Regions from separate parts of the Pseudomonas sp. LBUM1645 genome, predicted to be linked through region 1. Evidence: predicted binding sites of a transcription regulator. Region 1 holds the regulator's gene; each other region holds the start of a gene.
The links. Region 1 encodes FliA, which starts transcription of late flagellar genes. Its sites were predicted from a motif close to CTAAAGTTTNNNNNNNNNNNGCCGNTAA; they were not measured.

Region 1 (5,679 bases):
CAGTACGGGACATTCGCAGCATTGCCGAAGCCATCGCCAACAATGCCAGCAAGAGTCAAGATACTGCCGCGCTGGTGGCTGCGGTTCGCGTCGGCGTATCCCGCGCAATCGTCCAAAGCATTGTAGGTACTGACTCCGAGCTCCCAGTGATCACCCTGGAGCCAAGGTTGGAACAAATATTGCTCAATAGTCTTCAGAAGGCAGGACAAGGCTCGGAAGAGGGTGTTCTGCTGGAGCCAAGCATGGCTGAGAAACTGCAACGCTCGTTGATCGATGCGGCGCAGCGTCAGGAAATGCAAGGTCAACCGGTGATTCTGCTGGTAGCCGGTCCGGTTCGCGCGATGCTGTCGCGATTCGGCCGATTGGCAGTCCCGGGTTTGCATGTGTTGGCTTACCAGGAAATTCCTGACAACAAGCAAGTGACCATCGTTGCGACAGTAGGGCCCAACGGCTGAGGTAGTGGTTTATGCAAGTTAAGCGTTTTTTCGCCGCCGATATGCGTCAGGCCATGAAGCTGGTTCGTGATGAGCTGGGCGCTGATGCCGCCATCATTGGCAACCGCCGGATCGCCGGTGGTGTCGAGCTGACAGCTGCCCTGGATTACAAGTTGTCGGCGCTGGCTCCGCGCGTTCCGAACATGGAACTCGAAGACGAGCTGCGCAAGACCCAATCGCGGATCGTCACCGCCCAGGCCGAACTGAGCCTGCGCAGCGATGGCGAGAGCGATAAGTCCACCAATCGCCAATTGTTCGCCGGCCTGCCACTGACCGCCGCCGAGCCGCTGATCGAGCCGACCTACACCGAACCCCGTCGTCCTGCGCCGGCTGCGGCACCTGCCTCCGGTGGCGTCGACCCACGGGCGTTCGACTCGATGCGTTTCGAGCTCAACAGCCTGCGCGAACTGATGGAAGTGCAACTCGGCTCCCTGGCCTGGAATCAGCTGCAAGGCAGCCGTCCGGCCCAGGCCAATCTTTGGCGTCGCCTGCAACGCATCGGTCTGTCCGGCCCGTTGTCGCGCGATTTGCTGGCGCTGATTACCGATATTGAAGAACCTCGTCAGGCCTGGCGCATGTTGCTGGCGCACCTGGCGCGGATGATCGCCACACCGGAAGTCGAGCCTCTGGAAGAGGGCGGCGTGATTGCCATGGTCGGCCCTGCCGGCATGGGCAAGACCACCACCCTGGCCAAACTCGCGGCCCGTTACGTGCTCAAGTACGGCGCGCAGAATATCGCGCTGGTCAGCATGGACAGCTACCGTATTGGTGCTCAGGAACAACTCAAGACGTTGGGCCGGATCCTCAATGTGTCGGTGACGCATGTCGATCCGGGCCAGTCGCTGGTGCAGGCGCTGGAGCCTTTGCTGCGCAAACGCGTGGTGCTGATCGATACCGCAGGCCTTCAGGCCAGCGATCCGGCACTGCGCATGCAGCTCGAAAGCCTGGCCGGTCGTGGCATCAAATCGAAAAATTATCTGGTTTTGGCAACCACCAGCCAGAAACAGGTTCTAACGGCCGCTTATCACAGTTACAAGCGTTGTGGGCTCGCTGGCTGCATCCTGACTAAACTGGATGAAACGGCAAGTCTGGGCGAGGTGTTGAGCCTGGCCATCAGTCATGAATTGCCGGTGGCTTACCTCACCGATGGCCCGCGGATTCCGGATGATTTGCATCTACCGCGTCGTCATCAGTTGGTCAGTCGCGCCGTCAGCGTGCAAATGCAAGAAGAACCCAGCGAAGAAGCCATGGCTGACATGTTCGCTGATATTTACCACAGCCCGACCAAGCAGGTCGGCTGAGGTATTAATGAACAGTTTTTGTACCTACATCGATGGTCTGCCATGCATTGTTCAGTTAGTGAACGCGCAGCCAGTAATGTGGCCTCCGTCTAAGTAAGACAAGGTAAAGAAAATTCATGGGCAGCATGCATCCCGTACAGGTGATCGCGGTGACCGGCGGCAAAGGTGGCGTCGGGAAAACTAACGTGTCAGTGAACTTGTCCCTGGCTCTAGCAGAGCTCGGTCGACGCGTCATGCTGTTGGACGCCGATCTGGGGCTGGCGAACGTCGACGTCCTGCTGGGACTGACACCCAAACGTACTTTGGCCGACGTGATCGAAGGCCGCTGCGAGCTGCGCGACGTACTGTTGCAAGGTCCTGGCGGCATTCGCATCGTCCCGGCCGCGTCCGGCACGCAGAGCATGGTTCATTTGAGCCCGGCTCAACACGCCGGCCTGATCCAGGCGTTCAGCGATATCGGCGACAACCTCGACGTGCTGGTGATCGACACCGCTGCAGGCATTGGTGACTCGGTAGTCAGTTTCGTTCGCGCAGCGCAGGAAGTCTTGCTGGTGGTCTGCGACGAACCGACCTCGATCACAGACGCCTACGCACTGATCAAACTGCTGAACCGCGATTACGGCATGAACCGCTTCCGCGTCCTGGCCAACATGGCCCAGAGCCCGCAAGAAGGTCGCAACCTGTTCGCCAAGTTGACCAAGGTCACGGATCGCTTCCTGGACGTCGCCTTACAATACGTCGGCGCGGTTCCTTACGACGAAAGCGTGCGCAAGGCTGTGCAGAAGCAGCGCGCCGTTTACGAAGCCTTCCCGCGGTCCAAGTGCTCACTGGCATTCAAGGCCATTGCACAGAAGGTCGATACCTGGCCGCTGCCTGCGAACCCGCGCGGGCACCTGGAGTTTTTCGTCGAGCGCCTCGTGCAACAAACCGCAGGACCTGTGCTATGACAGCCAGTGGCTACAACCTCTACAAGAAGTCGGCACGTGACGCGCAGTACGAGCTGATCGAGCGTTACGCGCCACTGGTTAAACGCATTGCCTACCACTTGCTGGCGCGTCTGCCAGCCAGTGTCCAGGTTGAAGATCTGATCCAGGCCGGGATGATCGGCCTGCTTGAAGTGTCGACCAAATACGACGCCAGCAAAGGCGCGAGTTTCGAGACGTACGCGGGCATTCGAATCCGTGGCGCGATGCTCGATGAAGTACGCAAGGGGGACTGGGCGCCGCGTTCGGTCCACCGCAATACCCGGATGGTCAGCGACGCAATTCGCTCGATTGAAGCTAAAACCGGTCGTGACGCTAAAGATCACGAGGTTGCGGCCGAACTCCAATTGAGTCTCGACGATTATTACGGGATTTTGAACGACACCCTGGGCAGCCGGTTATTCAGTTTCGACGATCTGTTGCAGGACGGCGAACACGAAGGGCTGCACGAGGATGGCGCGAGTGCTCATCTCGAGCCGTCACGCGATCTGGAAGATGAACGCTTCCAGGCAGCGCTGGCGGACGCGATTGCCAATTTGCCGGAGCGTGAGCGACTGGTGTTGGCGCTGTACTACGACGAAGAGTTGAATCTCAAGGAAATCGGTGAGGTCCTGGGGGTCAGCGAATCTCGGGTCAGCCAGTTACACAGCCAGTGCGCGGCCCGTTTGCGGGGGCGTTTGGGGGAGTGGCGAGCGCGCTGAAGGCAGTGTGGGGACACTGCGAACGCGGCGGGTGGGGTGTTGAACCAAACCGGCCCCGATCTGTTGTGCTCCAGACAGTCATTGAGTGCTTTGCCGGATTGATTGAAATGGCGTGTCCAGGTGCTGGGCGCGTTTAAGACTGCTTGGAGGTCGAATTGAACAAGAACATGAAAATCCTCATTGTTGATGACTTCTCAACGATGCGGCGGATCATAAAAAACCTGTTGCGTGACCTTGGGTTCACCAACACGGTCGAGGCCGATGATGGCACTACTGCCATTCCGGTTCTCAACAGCGGCAGCATCGACTTTCTGGTAACAGACTGGAACATGCCTGGCATGACCGGTATCGATCTGCTGCGCCACGTGCGCGCCGATGAAAAGCTCAAGCACCTGCCGGTGCTGATGGTGACCGCTGAAGCCAAGCGCGAGCAGATCATCGAGGCAGCCCAGGCCGGTGTTAACGGCTATGTGGTCAAACCCTTTACGGCCCAGGCGTTGAAAGAAAAAATCGAAAAGATTTTCGAACGCATCGGTTGATGTGCGAAGCCACTGCGCCACGGGGGAGCTATGGAGCATTACGAATCTTCACAGGGCGATTTCGAGTTGACCCTGAAAAAACACGCTGTCGAACTGGTCGAAAGCCTTGAAAAAGGCAGGTTCGGCGACGCTGTGCAACTGATCCATGAGCTCAATCAGACCCGTGACCGCGGCCTGTATCAGGAAGTGGGCAAGCTCACTCGCGAGCTGCATAGCGCGATCGTCAATTTCCAGATTGACCCGAACATGCCGCAAGCCGAGGAAGTGTCACAGATCACGGATGCCACCGAGCGTCTGGGTTATGTGGTCAAGCTGACCGAGGCTGCTGCCAACCGCACCATGGACCTGGTGGAAAACGCCACGCCGCTGGTCAACGGCCTGAGCAACGAAGCCCAGGCCTTGAGCACCGATTGGGGACGGTTCATGCGTCGCGAAGTCGGGGCTGAAGAGTTCCGCGAGCTGGCTCGGCGCGTCGACGGTTTCCTGACACGCAGCAGCGAAGACAATCGCGTTGTGTCGAGCAACCTCAACGACATTCTGCTCGCTCAGGATTACCAGGACCTCACCGGTCAGGTGATCAAGCGTGTGACCCAATTGGTCACCGAAGTTGAAAGCAACCTGCTCAAGCTCGTGCTTATGGCCAGTCAGGTGGACCGCTTTGCGGGCATCGAACATGACCGTGAAGCGATGCTGGCAGAAAAAGATCCGCAAAAACATCTCTCTCAGGGTGAAGGTCCGCAGATTCATGCCGATAAAAGAGAAGACGTTGTGTCCGGTCAGGACGATGTAGACGATTTGCTTTCCAGCCTTGGATTCTAGGAGCACCCCTACACATGAGCTTCGGCGCCGATGAAGAGATCCTTCAGGATTTCCTGGTTGAGGCCGGCGAGATTCTAGAGCAACTGTCCGAACAGCTGGTCGAGCTTGAAAGCCGACCTGATGATGCGGATTTGCTCAATGCAATTTTTCGCGGTTTTCACACTGTAAAAGGAGGCGCCGGCTTCCTCCAGCTCAACGAGCTGGTGGAGTGCTGTCACATCGCCGAGAACGTGTTCGACATCCTGCGCAAGGGTGAACGTCGCGTCGACTCGGAACTGATGGACGTGGTTCTCGAAGCGCTGGATGCGGTGAACGGCATGTTTACCGAAGTCCGCGAGCGCAGCCCGATCACGGCTGCCACGCCAGAATTGCTTGCGGCACTGGCCCGTCTGGCCGAGCCGCAAACCGCCGATGAAACGGCACCGGTTGCCGAAGTGGTGGAAGAACCTGCCGCCGAGAGCGAATCGGGTGACATCACCGATAACGAATTCGAACAACTGCTGGACTCACTGAACGCCGTCAAGGCTCAGGCAGAAGCCCCGGCAGCCGTGCCAGCGCCGAGCAGCAATGCGGCAGCCAGCGACGAAATAACCGATGCCGAGTTCGAGTCGCTGCTCGATCAACTGCACGGTAAAGGCCAGTTCGCCGTCGATGCGGTAGCCCCGGCGCCAGCCGCACCGGCTGCCCCGAAAGCGGCAGGCGACAGCTCCGATATCACTGATGACGAGTTCGAAGCACTGCTCGATCAGCTGCACGGCAAGGGCAACTTTGCCGTTGATGCGCTGGAATCGGCCATTGCTGCGGTCCCGGCCCCGGCTGCGCCCACCGCTAAAGCGGCCGGC
Region 2 (5,679 bases), 2.2 Mb from region 1:
CTGCATACGCACCAGCAGACCGTCGGCGGTCATTTCGCGCAAGGCGCGGTTGATGGTCATGCGGCTGAAACCCAACTGGTTAACCAGCTCGCTTTCCGACGGAACGCGGTAGTGCGGCGGCCAGTTTCCACTGTCGATTTGCTGGGTGATCATCTGTTTGACACGGGCGTACAAGGGCGCCGGACTGTCGCCCATGTTCGCGGCCAACGGTGACACTTGGGGCGGAGTCGGCACGGTTAATCCTTGATCATCAGTTAGAGATTGCTAGCTTGCCGGAGTTTACCGAGCAGGCAAACGTCTGTATATGTATATACAAATAACACACGATGGGGTGCTGAACCATGTCCGCCTTCTTTGCCGAACGCGCGCTGCTGCCTAGTGGATGGGCCAACAATGTACGTCTTGAGGTCAGCGCCGATGGCGTGTTGACCCATATCCAGGCCGATTCCAACGCAGATGGCGCCGAACGGCTTAGCGGTCCGCTGCTGCCGGGAATGCCGAATCTACACTCCCACGCCTTCCAGCGGGCCATGGCCGGGCTGGCGGAAGTGGCGGGTAATCCGAATGACAGTTTCTGGACCTGGCGTGATTTGATGTATCGCCTCGTCGGAAAAATCAGCCCGGACCAACTCGGCGTCATCGCCCGTCAGCTGTACATCGAAATGCTCAAGGCCGGTTACACCTCGGTCGCGGAATTTCACTATGTACACCACGACACCAACGGCCAGCCTTACGCGGACCCGGCCGAACTGGCGCTGCGCATCAGCCAGGCCGCCAGTTCCGCCGGGATCGGCCTGACCCTGCTGCCAGTGCTCTACAGCCATTCCGGTTTCGGTGGCCAGGCCCCGAACGAAGGCCAGCGCCGCTTTATCAACAGCACCGAAAACTACCTCAAGCTTCAGTCGCGCTTGCAGCCGATCCTGGCGCAGCAACCGGCGCAGTCGTTGGGTTTGTGTTTCCACTCGTTGCGCGCGGTAACACCGCAGCAGATCAGCGAAGTGCTGGCCGCCAGCGACAAGCAGTGCCCGGTGCACATTCACATCGCCGAACAGCAGAAGGAAGTCGACGACTGCCTGAGCTGGAGCGGTCGTCGCCCGCTGCAATGGCTGTACGAGAACACCGAAGTCGATCAGCGCTGGTGCCTGGTTCACGCAACCCACGCCAACCCGGAAGAAGTCACGTTGATGGCCAAGAGTCGCGCCATCGCCGGCTTGTGCCTGACCACCGAAGCCAACCTCGGCGACGGGATTTTCCCGGCGGTGGATTTCCTCGCTCAGGGCGGGCGCATGGGCATCGGTTCCGACAGCCATGTGTCATTGAGCGTGGTGGAAGAATTGCGTTGGCTGGAATACGGCCAGCGTCTGCGCGACCAACGCCGTAATCGTTTGTATGGCGCGGATCAGCCGATGGTTGGCCGCACGCTGTACGACGCGGCGCTGGATGGCGGGGCTCAGGCGCTGGGTCAGCCGATCGGTGCGCTGGAAGTTGGCAAGCGTGCGGATTGGCTGGTACTGGATGGCAACGATCCGTACCTGGCAACGGCCAGTGGCGACGGGATTCTCAATCGTTGGTTGTTTGCCGGTGGCGATCGCCAGGTGCGGGATGTGCTGGTCAATGGCCAGTGGGTTGTACGCGACGGGCGTCATGCTGGGGAAGAAGAAAGCAACCGCGCGTTCACCCAAGTCCTGCGCGATCTGTTGGGCTAACGCAAAAAACTGTGGGAGCGAGCTTGCTCGCGATGGGGCCGTCAGATTCAACATCAATGTTGACTGACAGTCCGCTATCGCGAGCAAGCTCGCTCCCACATTTGGTTTCTGGTAACCCGCTAGTTAGAGGTCTTGGCCATCTGCGTATCTGTCGCGCGCCAGATCAGCCGCGTAGTGTCGTAACCCTGCTGACGTGCCTTGCTCAGCAGTTCCTCACGCACTACACCATTGACCGTCGGGGTCCGTGACAGCAGCCACAGATACTTGCGGCTCGGATCGCCAACAATGGCGGTCTTGTAGTCATCGCTGACATACAACACCCAGTACTCGCCCTTCGCCACACCCGGAATCAGCCGTGAAAACCAGGTATCGAACTCGACCCATAGCTTGTCGGTTTTGCCCGGTTCCTGTGGCCAGGCCACGCCTTTGGCCTCTTCCCATTGCCAGTCTGCCGTCAGGCAGCGATTCAGCACCAACACTTTGCCGTCAGGCTTGAGCGTGTAATGGGCTTCGGATTGCGCGCAGTTGCGCTGGAAATACATCGGCAGACGGGCCAATTCGTACCAGGTCCCTTGGTACTTCTTGAGATTGACGCTATTGGCGGTTTTCGGTGCCAACGGATCTACGCCAGAAGTGGCGCAGCCGGCCAATACCAGGCCGGCTAAAAGGACTATCAGTAACCGCTTCATTGTTTTTCTCCCGTGGGCGTATAACCCCGGATTACTTCAGGCCTTGGCCGGAAAACATCAGCACTTTGTCACCGGCGTACTGCACGCTGATAAAGCTGTTCTTGTCGCCCCAGGTACAGCTGGACATGCCGAGCGCGCCCGAGCAATCGGCGGGTTTGCCCAGCAAGGTTTCTACCTCGGCCTTGGGCATGCCTGACGACAGCTTCGAGTAGTTTTCCTGATTAACCTTGCTGCACGCGGCCAACAACACGCAGAACGAAAGCAGGGCAATAGAACGCAGCGACATGGTGTAGCTCCTGGGGCGAAGGGGAATGGCATGACTGCCAAGCAGAAGCTTAGAAGAGAAAACCCCTGTCTGGTTCCCTGGCCGGCCGGCTATTTATCAGGCCGCTCGTCCGCCTTTTTCCGAAAAATCAGCAACTTTCTTTCGCTATTGAGTATTTCGTCGGTTTTCGCAAAAAGCCGCCTAATCTTTGGCGCCGGTCTGTCGACATAAAAGCAGCGCAAAGCCCACGACTGTGGCAAATTGACGCCCCTTTGTTGACCAGCCTCTTCGCGGTAGCTCATTTAATGACCAGAAACATGAAGTTCAGCCACAAGATCTTGTTGGCTGCCGCCCTCGTGGTGGCCGTTGCATTCGCTTGTTTCATCCTCTTCAACGACTACCGCCAGCGGCAAACCCTGCGCAGCAGTACCGAATCCTCGATGCAGGAACTCGGCAGCCTGACCACCAGCAACATCCAGACCTGGCTGGAAAGCCGCATGCAGTTGCTGCAATCGCTGTCCCAGCAGATCGCCGTGGACGGCAGCGCCCAAGCCAACCTCAAGCGCGCCATCGACCTGCCCGCCTACACCAGTAATTTTCAGCTGAGCTACTTCGGTGGCACCGACGGCGTGATGTTCTCGGTCCCGGCCGGCAATCGTACGGCGGACTACGACCCCCGCGCCCGAGGCTGGTACAAGGCGGCCAACGGTGCGCAACAGACCATCGTCACCGAACCTTACATCGCCGCGTCGTCGGGCAAACTGGTGATCACCGTTGCCACCCCGGTGAAACATCAGAACCAAATGATCGGCGTCGCTGGCGCGGACATTGACCTGTCCAGCGTCAGCGCGATCATCAACTCGCTGAACTTCGGCGGCCACGGCCATGCATTCATCGTCAGCGCCGACGGCAAGATCCTGATCCACCCGGACAGCAAACTGGTGCTCAAGAGCCTGACCGACGCCTACCCGAACGGCGCGCCGAAAGTCAGCCCGGGCATGAAAGAAGTCGAGATCGACGGCAAGACCCAATTCATCTCCTTTACCCACGTCAACGGTGTGCCCTCGGCAGACTGGTACGTGGCGCTGGTGCTGGATCAGGACACCGCGTTCTCGATGCTCAGCGAATTTCGCACCTCGGCGATCATCGCCATGGTCATTGCCGTGGTGATCATCATCGCGCTGTTGGGCATGCTGATCAGTTTCTTGATGCAGCCGCTGTTGACCATGGGCCGCGCCATGCATGATATCGCCGAAGGCGAAGGTGACCTGACCAAACGCCTGACCATTCACGGCCACGACGAATTCGGTGCGCTGGGCACCTCGTTCAACCGTTTTGTGGAGCGTATTCACACGTCGATTCGCGAAGTGTCCTCAGCCACCGGCCAGGTCAACGAAGTCGCCTTGCGTGTGGTTGCCGCGTCGAACTCGTCGATGTTCAACTCCGACCAGCAAGCCTCGCGCACCAGCAGCGTCGCCGCCGCCATCAACGAGCTGGGCGCCGCCGCCCAGGAAATCGCCCAGAACGCCGCCCTCGCCTCTCAGCATTCGAGCGATGCTCGCGCATTGGCCGAAGACGGTCAGCAAGTCGTGGATAAAACCATCGCGGCGATGCAGCAGCTCTCGGCGAAGATCAGCGATTCGTGCGGCAATATCGAAACGCTCAACAGCAACACGGTCAACATCGGGCAGATTCTGGAAGTGATCACCAGCATCTCCCAGCAGACCAACCTGCTGGCACTCAACGCCGCCATCGAAGCGGCCCGTGCCGGTGAAGCCGGTCGTGGTTTTGCCGTGGTAGCGGACGAAGTGCGTAACCTCGCGCACCGTACTCAGGATTCGGCACAGCAAGTGCAGAAGATGATCGAGGAACTGCAAGTCGGCGCCCGGGAAGCCGTGATCACCATGACCGACAGCCAGCGCCAAAGCGAAAGCAGCGTCGGCATCGCCAATCAGGCAGGCGAACGTCTGGGCAGCGTGACTCAGCGTATTGGTGAGATCGACGGGATGAACCAGTCGGTGGCCACTGCGACGGAAGAGCAAACGGCGGTGGTGGAGTCGATCAACGTCGACATCACCGAGATCAACACGCTGAATCAGGAAGGGGTGGAGAACTTGCAGTCGACGTTGCGTGCGTGTTCAGACCTAGAGCAGCAGGCGGCGCGGTTGAAGCAGTTGGTGGGCAGTTTCAGAATCTAAAGCGCCCTTTAGGGCCCCATCGCGAGCAAGCTCGCTCCCACAGTGGATCTTCACTGGACACAAATTTTGTGTACGGCATAGAACCCATGTGGGAGCGAGCTTGCTCGCGATGACGGCATTAGCCGCAAAGAAAATCTAAAAGCGAGATCCGGGCTTCGAAAGAAACGCCATCTCCTCAGCCGTAGACTCCCTTCCCAACACCGCATTGCGATGCGGAAACCGTCCAAACCGCGCAATTACTTTCTGATGCCGCTCGGCATAATCCAGGTTATCGGCAAACACCGCCCGATCACCCTCAGGCTGCTGCGCCACCAGATCGATAAACCGCGAAACCGCTTCGTTCTGCACCGCCAGATTCTCGCAATGCTCAAACACCAGGTAAATGAACACCCGCTGGATCGGCCGCAACTGCCGATCGAAATCCGCAGCAATGCCCTGCGCCACCAGTGCCTGAGCCCTGTGATCGCCTGAAAAGGATTTGGGAGTATCGCGAAAGATCATTCGCGGGAGTTGATCGAGTAACAGCACCAGAGCCAGCCAACCTTCGGGGCGTTGCGCCCACTCGGTCAATCCGCCGGCCAGTGCCTGCTCGACCCAGTCCCCGAAACGCGTGCGCGCTTCGAGGTCCTGGCTGTCGCGTTTGCCGAACCATAACTTGCCCTTGTCAGCCGCTATTTCGTTGGGGGATTCGAGGGTTCCGAACCACCATTCGAGCAACGGCTGCCAGGGCGCGGTCATGGTTTATTCCTTGTGGTAAGCCGTGACGCGTGCAACTTCTTCTTTCGAGCCGAGGAACACCGCTACGCGCTGGTGCAGGCCAT
Region 3 (5,679 bases), 2.7 Mb from region 1:
GCCACGCCGGAACCACGTGCAGCGGGTTCAACCCACATTCCGATCAGGTTATAGCGATTCGCTTGACTGACCCCGGCACCGATCATCCCCACCGGTTTGTCGTCCTTGATCGCCAGCCAGAATTCCGGCCCGGCAGCTGACGAGGCGCGTTCTTTCCACTGCTCGTCACTGTATTGAGCGGCCGTTTGGTAACTCACACCAAACGCTGTCGGCGTGTCCAAAAGCGCAGCGAGACGGACTTGCTTCAAAAACATCCAGTCTTTGGATTCCGTCAATCGAATGTCCATGATCTTCCTTGAAGATGGCGAAACTTTATCGTCCAGTGGATTCAACCGGTCGATGCAACGGACCGGCTAAATCTTTCAACGGGTGTTTCGTAGTTTAGTTTTTCTTCTTGATCAGTTTGCCCATGTAGTACTTTAGGCTGAAACGATCTTTGGGCCTTGGCTTGTAGTGGGTTTTGTTTCTTTGTGCGGGATCGACCACCATGGTTCCTGCGGTGTAGTAATAAAGCGCTATAGACCTGCGCGTGATGTGCTCTGGCGTTGTTAAAGGTTCTGGATGCCCATGATTGCTGTCTTTGTCTGTATTGAAAATGACACATCGATTGTAAATGGGCAGGACTTTCTTAAGACAGGTCTTCATGCCGACATCCCAAAGTTCAAGGTTGCCGCCGTATTCCTCTCGCCAGTCTTCATTCAGATAAATGATGATATTCAGTCTGCGCTCAACATTAAGCTTTTTGTTGAGCCTGAAGTCCGAGTGTACCCCCAGGAAACCACCACTTTTCGTTTCATGCAGACCGCCACCAGCAAAGTAGGGGTCGGGTATCAGACCTTCGATGCCTGTGAGCTTTTCAAGAAACTGCAACATGGGGGCCGAGTTAAAGGCGTTGAAAACAGTCTTCAAGTAGGGGGCGCATTCGTTGGGACTGATTTGACGTTTTAGTTGACCTTTATAGCCGCGCTCATAGAGCATTTCGTTGTTGGTGGGCTCGATTGGGAAGTGCGAGCAGATACTCGCAATCAGCTCTTCATCCAGGAAATTATCGATGACGATGTGCGGAAATGGCGTGGCTTGAATATAGCGACTGGCCAATGAGGAACCCAAGGCGCTGGCGGCGTTCTGGTCGAAATCAAGCTCCGGGGAGAGGGTCATAGGTAGTGCTTGAGTGATGGGTGCCATTACCGCTCCAATAACTTGATATAAAGACTTGTGGGTGACTTCAAGCAGCGTCCAGTGCACTGCTCGTTGTGTCTCTTCGTCGCTTAACTTTTGCTGTCTTCTTTTTTCAGGCGCTTAAGGATGTCGTTGTACATTTTGGTTCGTCTATGAGTCTTTTCATAGCCGCCAGCCGCTGCGACAGTGCCGGACTGCATGTGATCCAGATAACTGAATATTTTACGCGGTGATAACATTTCAACGACATAGCCAAGCTCGGTCATGCGGTCTTGGAGGGTGTAGCCTGGCACGCGATCGTCCATTGAAAAATGCATGTTGTGCTGTTTGATAAGTTTGCAGTTCCATAATGTACAGAAACTCTTCAAGTAGACTTCTCTGTACGGTTTTGGTTCTCTGGAACGTAATCCCATGGAGATTTTCAGGTGCCTGAAATGGTGTTTTACCAGTCGTGAACTAAAACGCCAAAGCGTTCTCGTGGTGCCACGGTTTAATTGCTCAACACAACCGACGGCTACGACTTTTTCGTTGTTCAAGCATTTATTCAGCATCATCGGAAAAACATTTTTATCGAAAACAAATGTATCGGTGTGCATTAGAAATAAATAATCAGTTTCAACTCGCTCCAAAACCAGGTCAAGTGCTTTGCCATGCGCGATATGCCCAGGTTCTGGTTCGGTAACAGAGCGCTCGATTAAATTGATCCAGTCAAGAGTTCGTAAGTACTCGGTGCTTTCATCGGCGGAATAGTTGTCAACGACCCATATTGGGACGCTGTGGCTGCCCAAATGCTGGTGTAATAAGTCTAAGCATATCTTGGTGATTTCTGGTGTTTTGTAATTGACTATAACTATGCTGAAAGTTTTAGAGTTGTCAGCCAGGGAACTCGTGTTATTCATCGTTCAGGCGCCCAATGATACTGCATGTTATTGTAGGAATAATTGAACCTGTGTACAGCTTTCGCTTATTTGTCTGCGCAAAATTTTGCGTGACTATAGAGCGCAATTTGTTAAGCCGCTTCGTCATACGTAATAACCATAGCTTACTTGGGCCTGATGGAGAGCAGTATGTGCGGGCCTCATCGTATAAGGATCTGCTCTGTCGGTAAACATCCGTGACTTAATTCGTTACACGTTCCCCCGCTAGCTATCTCCCGCACGCGCAGCCTGGTTAGTCGCAGGCACGTAGATTGCTGTCGATGACCAAATAGAAAACAACCGTTGATGCAGATGCCGTGGCACCAACGGTTACTCCGCATTGAGCCTTACTGATGAAACGTGCGGCCCAGTGCATCCAGGCGAACGGCAATGGGTGGCAAGCGCTGGCTGCTCAGGGCAAGGGTTTCGACATCGTCTGCGGTGTTTTGCGCGATGCTCTGCACGGACTGCAAGCGCCCGACCACTTCGCTGCTTGCCGTGGATTGTTCGCGGGTGGTGGTGACAATGCGTCCATTGAGTTCATCGATATGGGAGATGTCGCTGCCCACCGCCTGCAACATCGCTGCCGCCAGCTGACTGTCTTCGACACAGCGCTCCACGCCTTCACGGCTGTCATGCATGGCCTCGACGGCTTTGCGGCTGCCTTGCTGCAAGGCCTCGATGATCGTCCTGATTTCCTTCGTGGAAAGGGCAGTGCGCTGCGCCAGGCTGCGCACTTCATCGGCCACAACGGCAAAGCCTCGGCCTTGCTCGCCGGCGCGAGCGGCCTCGATGGCGGCGTTGAGGGCCAGCAGGTTGGTTTGGTCAGCAATACTGCTGATGACCTCCAGGACGGTACTGATTTGCTCCGCCTGTCCCGCCAGAACCTGCACGGTTGAGTGGGTGCCTTTCAGGCGAGACGCCAACTGAGTGATTTCCTGCTGCGCGCGGTTCACACTTTCCTGTCCTCGGGTGATTTGCACGCTGGCCTGGCCGGCATGTTCAACGGCATGTTCGACGTGAACGGCAATATGCCCCATAGCGTCCCCCATTCGCTGCATCGAACCCGTCATCTGGGCAATTTCCGTCAGCTGATGCTTGGCCCCTTTTTCCAGCGTGTTGCTCGCCTTGGCAAGCTCCTGGCCCAGCTCACTCAGGCCGTGAGAGTCGCGAACAACTCCGTCAACCAGGGCGGTAATCTGCATCAGGAATTGGTCGAAACGATCCGCCAGCGATACATGCACCGTGGCCTTGTCTCCCTTGCCAGCATCGACGGCGAGCTGGGACGTCGCCGCGAGCATCTTGTCCAGCATGTCCTGGCTCTCCACCGCTTCGGCCTGACTGTGAACGGCCAGATAGAGCAGGGCGACCGTCTCCATGACCACATAGAAGGCGTGAACAAACACCATCGTCCACCCACCGTGATGCGCCATGACGTAGACCGGAAAACCTTGATGTTGCAGCGCATGGAAGACCACGTGATGAACGGCGATCGTGGCAGCGGCGACCAGAATCGGTAGCCAGTCGCGATAAAAAGTCAGTACCGCCAGCAACGCGAAAATACCGAAGTGCGATTCAATGACACCCTCGGCCTGATTGATATGCAACGCGGCCATGACCATCAAGCCAATGCCCAGGCAACACCGCATCAACCGCGTGCCGCCCATTGCGCGATAAAGCACCGTTAGCAGCAGACTCGTGCCGCCACCCACCAAAAACGCCTGAATAAACGTGTCGTGCCAGTAAGCCAGACCCAACGCGAAGAGGAACATCAGCCAGATCAGACCCAGCATGATTCGGTCGGCTTTGCGGTAGTGGTCAAGAAAACGAGGGGGGAAGGGCATTCACGTTTACTCCATGTAATTGAGCCGGAATAAAACAGGTATAAGGTGTTCGGCATGGCCCCGGCGTACTTGAGAAGCTGCGAAGACAGCGCATAGCGTAGCCGTTTGCCATCACGCCTCCCGTGTTCGACGGTGAACACGGGAAACAATGTCAGAAATAGAGGCAAGTAATGCTGAAGTGACGGGGAGTACGACAGGCTCCGTTGCAAAACCAGCCGTATTCCTGAGTCCTTGCTAGCACTATTCGTCCACGCTGATACCCGATCCCCCCAATTCGTTGGGGACATCCTTCAGCTTGGGCAATCCATCCTTGATGCGCAGCACGGTCTCCTGATAGTGGACGTGAACGCCTGGCGAATACGCGAGATCCGGGATGACTGCGGCATACACATCGATGAGCCCCATCCCCGGGTGTTCAGTGAAGATGTGCCCGCCGCACGTCTTGCACCACTTGCGGTAACTGCGCGGTGTCTTGTTGTAGGTGCCGATGTTGTCAGCACCCCGAGTCACTTGCACCGCCTCGGGTTTCCACAGCGTGAAGGCATTGACCGGTCCCGCTGACCAATGCCGACACGACTCGCAATGGCAGTAGCCCATTCCGACCGGCTCGCCACTGACGGTGAACTCGACTGCGCCGCAAAAACAACTGCCCTTGTAAGACCGTTCAATGCTCATGGCATAACTCCTTGATCAATGGTCAGGCGAAACCGCCGGACTTCATTCGTCGATGTAGCGCACCGCTGTCGCCGGCGTGCGCCGCACCTGCAGTTCGAAAATGTCAGGGCGCGCGTAATGCCCGGTGACGTCGAGCGCCCGCCGCGCCGGCGCCACGAGTGCGACGTCGATGTCCGCATACAGAATGCCTGCCTCTCGGTGTAACGGACCGGCCACGATCCGGCCTTGAGGGCTGACCACCACCGAGTCGCCGTCGTTGATCCATTCATCCGGATCGGGAAACAGTTGCGCACGAGACGGGAAGTCGTCGGGGATGTCGCTGCCGCGCAGCGCGGTGCCACTGCCGAGCACCCAACAGCGGCCTTCGAGAGCAATGTGACGCATCGTGCTGATCCAGCCCTCGCCTGTGTCGTACGTGGGGGCGACGTAGATTTCCACCCCTTGGGCATACAGTGAATAGCGTGCCAACGGCATGTAGTTTTCCCAGCAGATCAGCGCACCCACGCGGCCGACCGGTGTATCGACCGGACGCAACCCGGAGGCATCGCCGAAGCCATGCACCATGCGCTCCGGATTGGTTGGCATCAGCTTGCGGTGTCGGTTGAGCACGGCGCCGCTCGCGCCGATAACGACTACGCTGTTATAGAGCGTGCCGCCTCCATTGCGCCGGTCGCATTCATTGATGCCGCACACGATCGTCACTGCGTGGACCCTGGCGGCCTCGCACAATTGGCTCAGGTCACCGTTTGCGATATCGACGGCGTTGGCCAGCAGCCGCGTGTGCAACTGGCCCATTACAGCCCCGTCCTTTCCCGCCGCCAGCCGCCAGATCCACGACGGGTAACCGGGAATGTACGATTCGGGCAAAACGATCAGCGAGGCTCCCGCCGCCGCTGCCTCGGCGACCGATTGCACGGCCCGGGCGATCGTCGCGCTGCGATCGAGCAGCACGGGCGGACGCTGAATGATGGCTACCTTGGTCATGGCGTGCTCCTTTGGTATTTGGCTTTCGAGGTTTCAGCGTGCGCGTGGCGAAGTGGCGGGGCTAGTTCAGAATCTGAAGC

Region 2: ACA079_RS01620 (methyl-accepting chemotaxis protein) is a predicted target of FliA. The motif match lies at 2,862-2,889, and genes of this name have one in related genera.
Region 3: ACA079_RS11265 (methyl-accepting chemotaxis protein) is a predicted target of FliA. The motif match lies at 3,987-4,014, and genes of this name have one in related genera.

What each region holds. Positions count from the first base shown of each region.
Region 1 is NZ_CP166811.1:5,269,726-5,275,404, reverse strand. Features, by position in the region: gene flhA (flagellar biosynthesis protein FlhA) at 1-455, shown strand, start outside; gene flhF (flagellar biosynthesis GTPase FlhF) at 467-1,795, shown strand; gene fleN (flagellar synthesis regulator FleN) at 1,912-2,742, shown strand; gene fliA (RNA polymerase sigma factor FliA) at 2,739-3,479, shown strand; gene ACA079_RS23820 (chemotaxis response regulator CheY) at 3,647-4,018, shown strand; gene ACA079_RS23815 (protein phosphatase CheZ) at 4,049-4,837, shown strand; gene ACA079_RS23810 (chemotaxis protein CheA) at 4,852-5,679, shown strand, end outside.
Region 2 is NZ_CP166811.1:361,693-367,371, reverse strand. Features, by position in the region: gene hutC (histidine utilization transcriptional repressor HutC) at 1-195, opposite strand, end outside; gene ACA079_RS01635 (formimidoylglutamate deiminase) at 342-1,706, shown strand; gene ACA079_RS01630 (lipocalin family protein) at 1,826-2,395, opposite strand; gene ACA079_RS01625 (lipoprotein) at 2,427-2,681, opposite strand; gene ACA079_RS01620 (methyl-accepting chemotaxis protein) at 2,966-4,858, shown strand; gene ACA079_RS01615 (DUF924 family protein) at 4,994-5,596, opposite strand; gene ACA079_RS01610 (class 1 fructose-bisphosphatase) at 5,600-5,679, opposite strand, start outside.
Region 3 is NZ_CP166811.1:2,529,607-2,535,285, forward strand. Features, by position in the region: gene ACA079_RS11250 (GNAT family N-acetyltransferase) at 1-287, opposite strand, end outside; gene ACA079_RS11255 (2OG-Fe(II) oxygenase) at 382-1,185, opposite strand; gene ACA079_RS11260 (glycosyltransferase) at 1,269-2,078, opposite strand; gene ACA079_RS11265 (methyl-accepting chemotaxis protein) at 2,444-3,940, opposite strand; gene ACA079_RS11270 (GFA family protein) at 4,181-4,615, opposite strand; gene ACA079_RS11275 (carbon-nitrogen hydrolase family protein) at 4,658-5,599, opposite strand.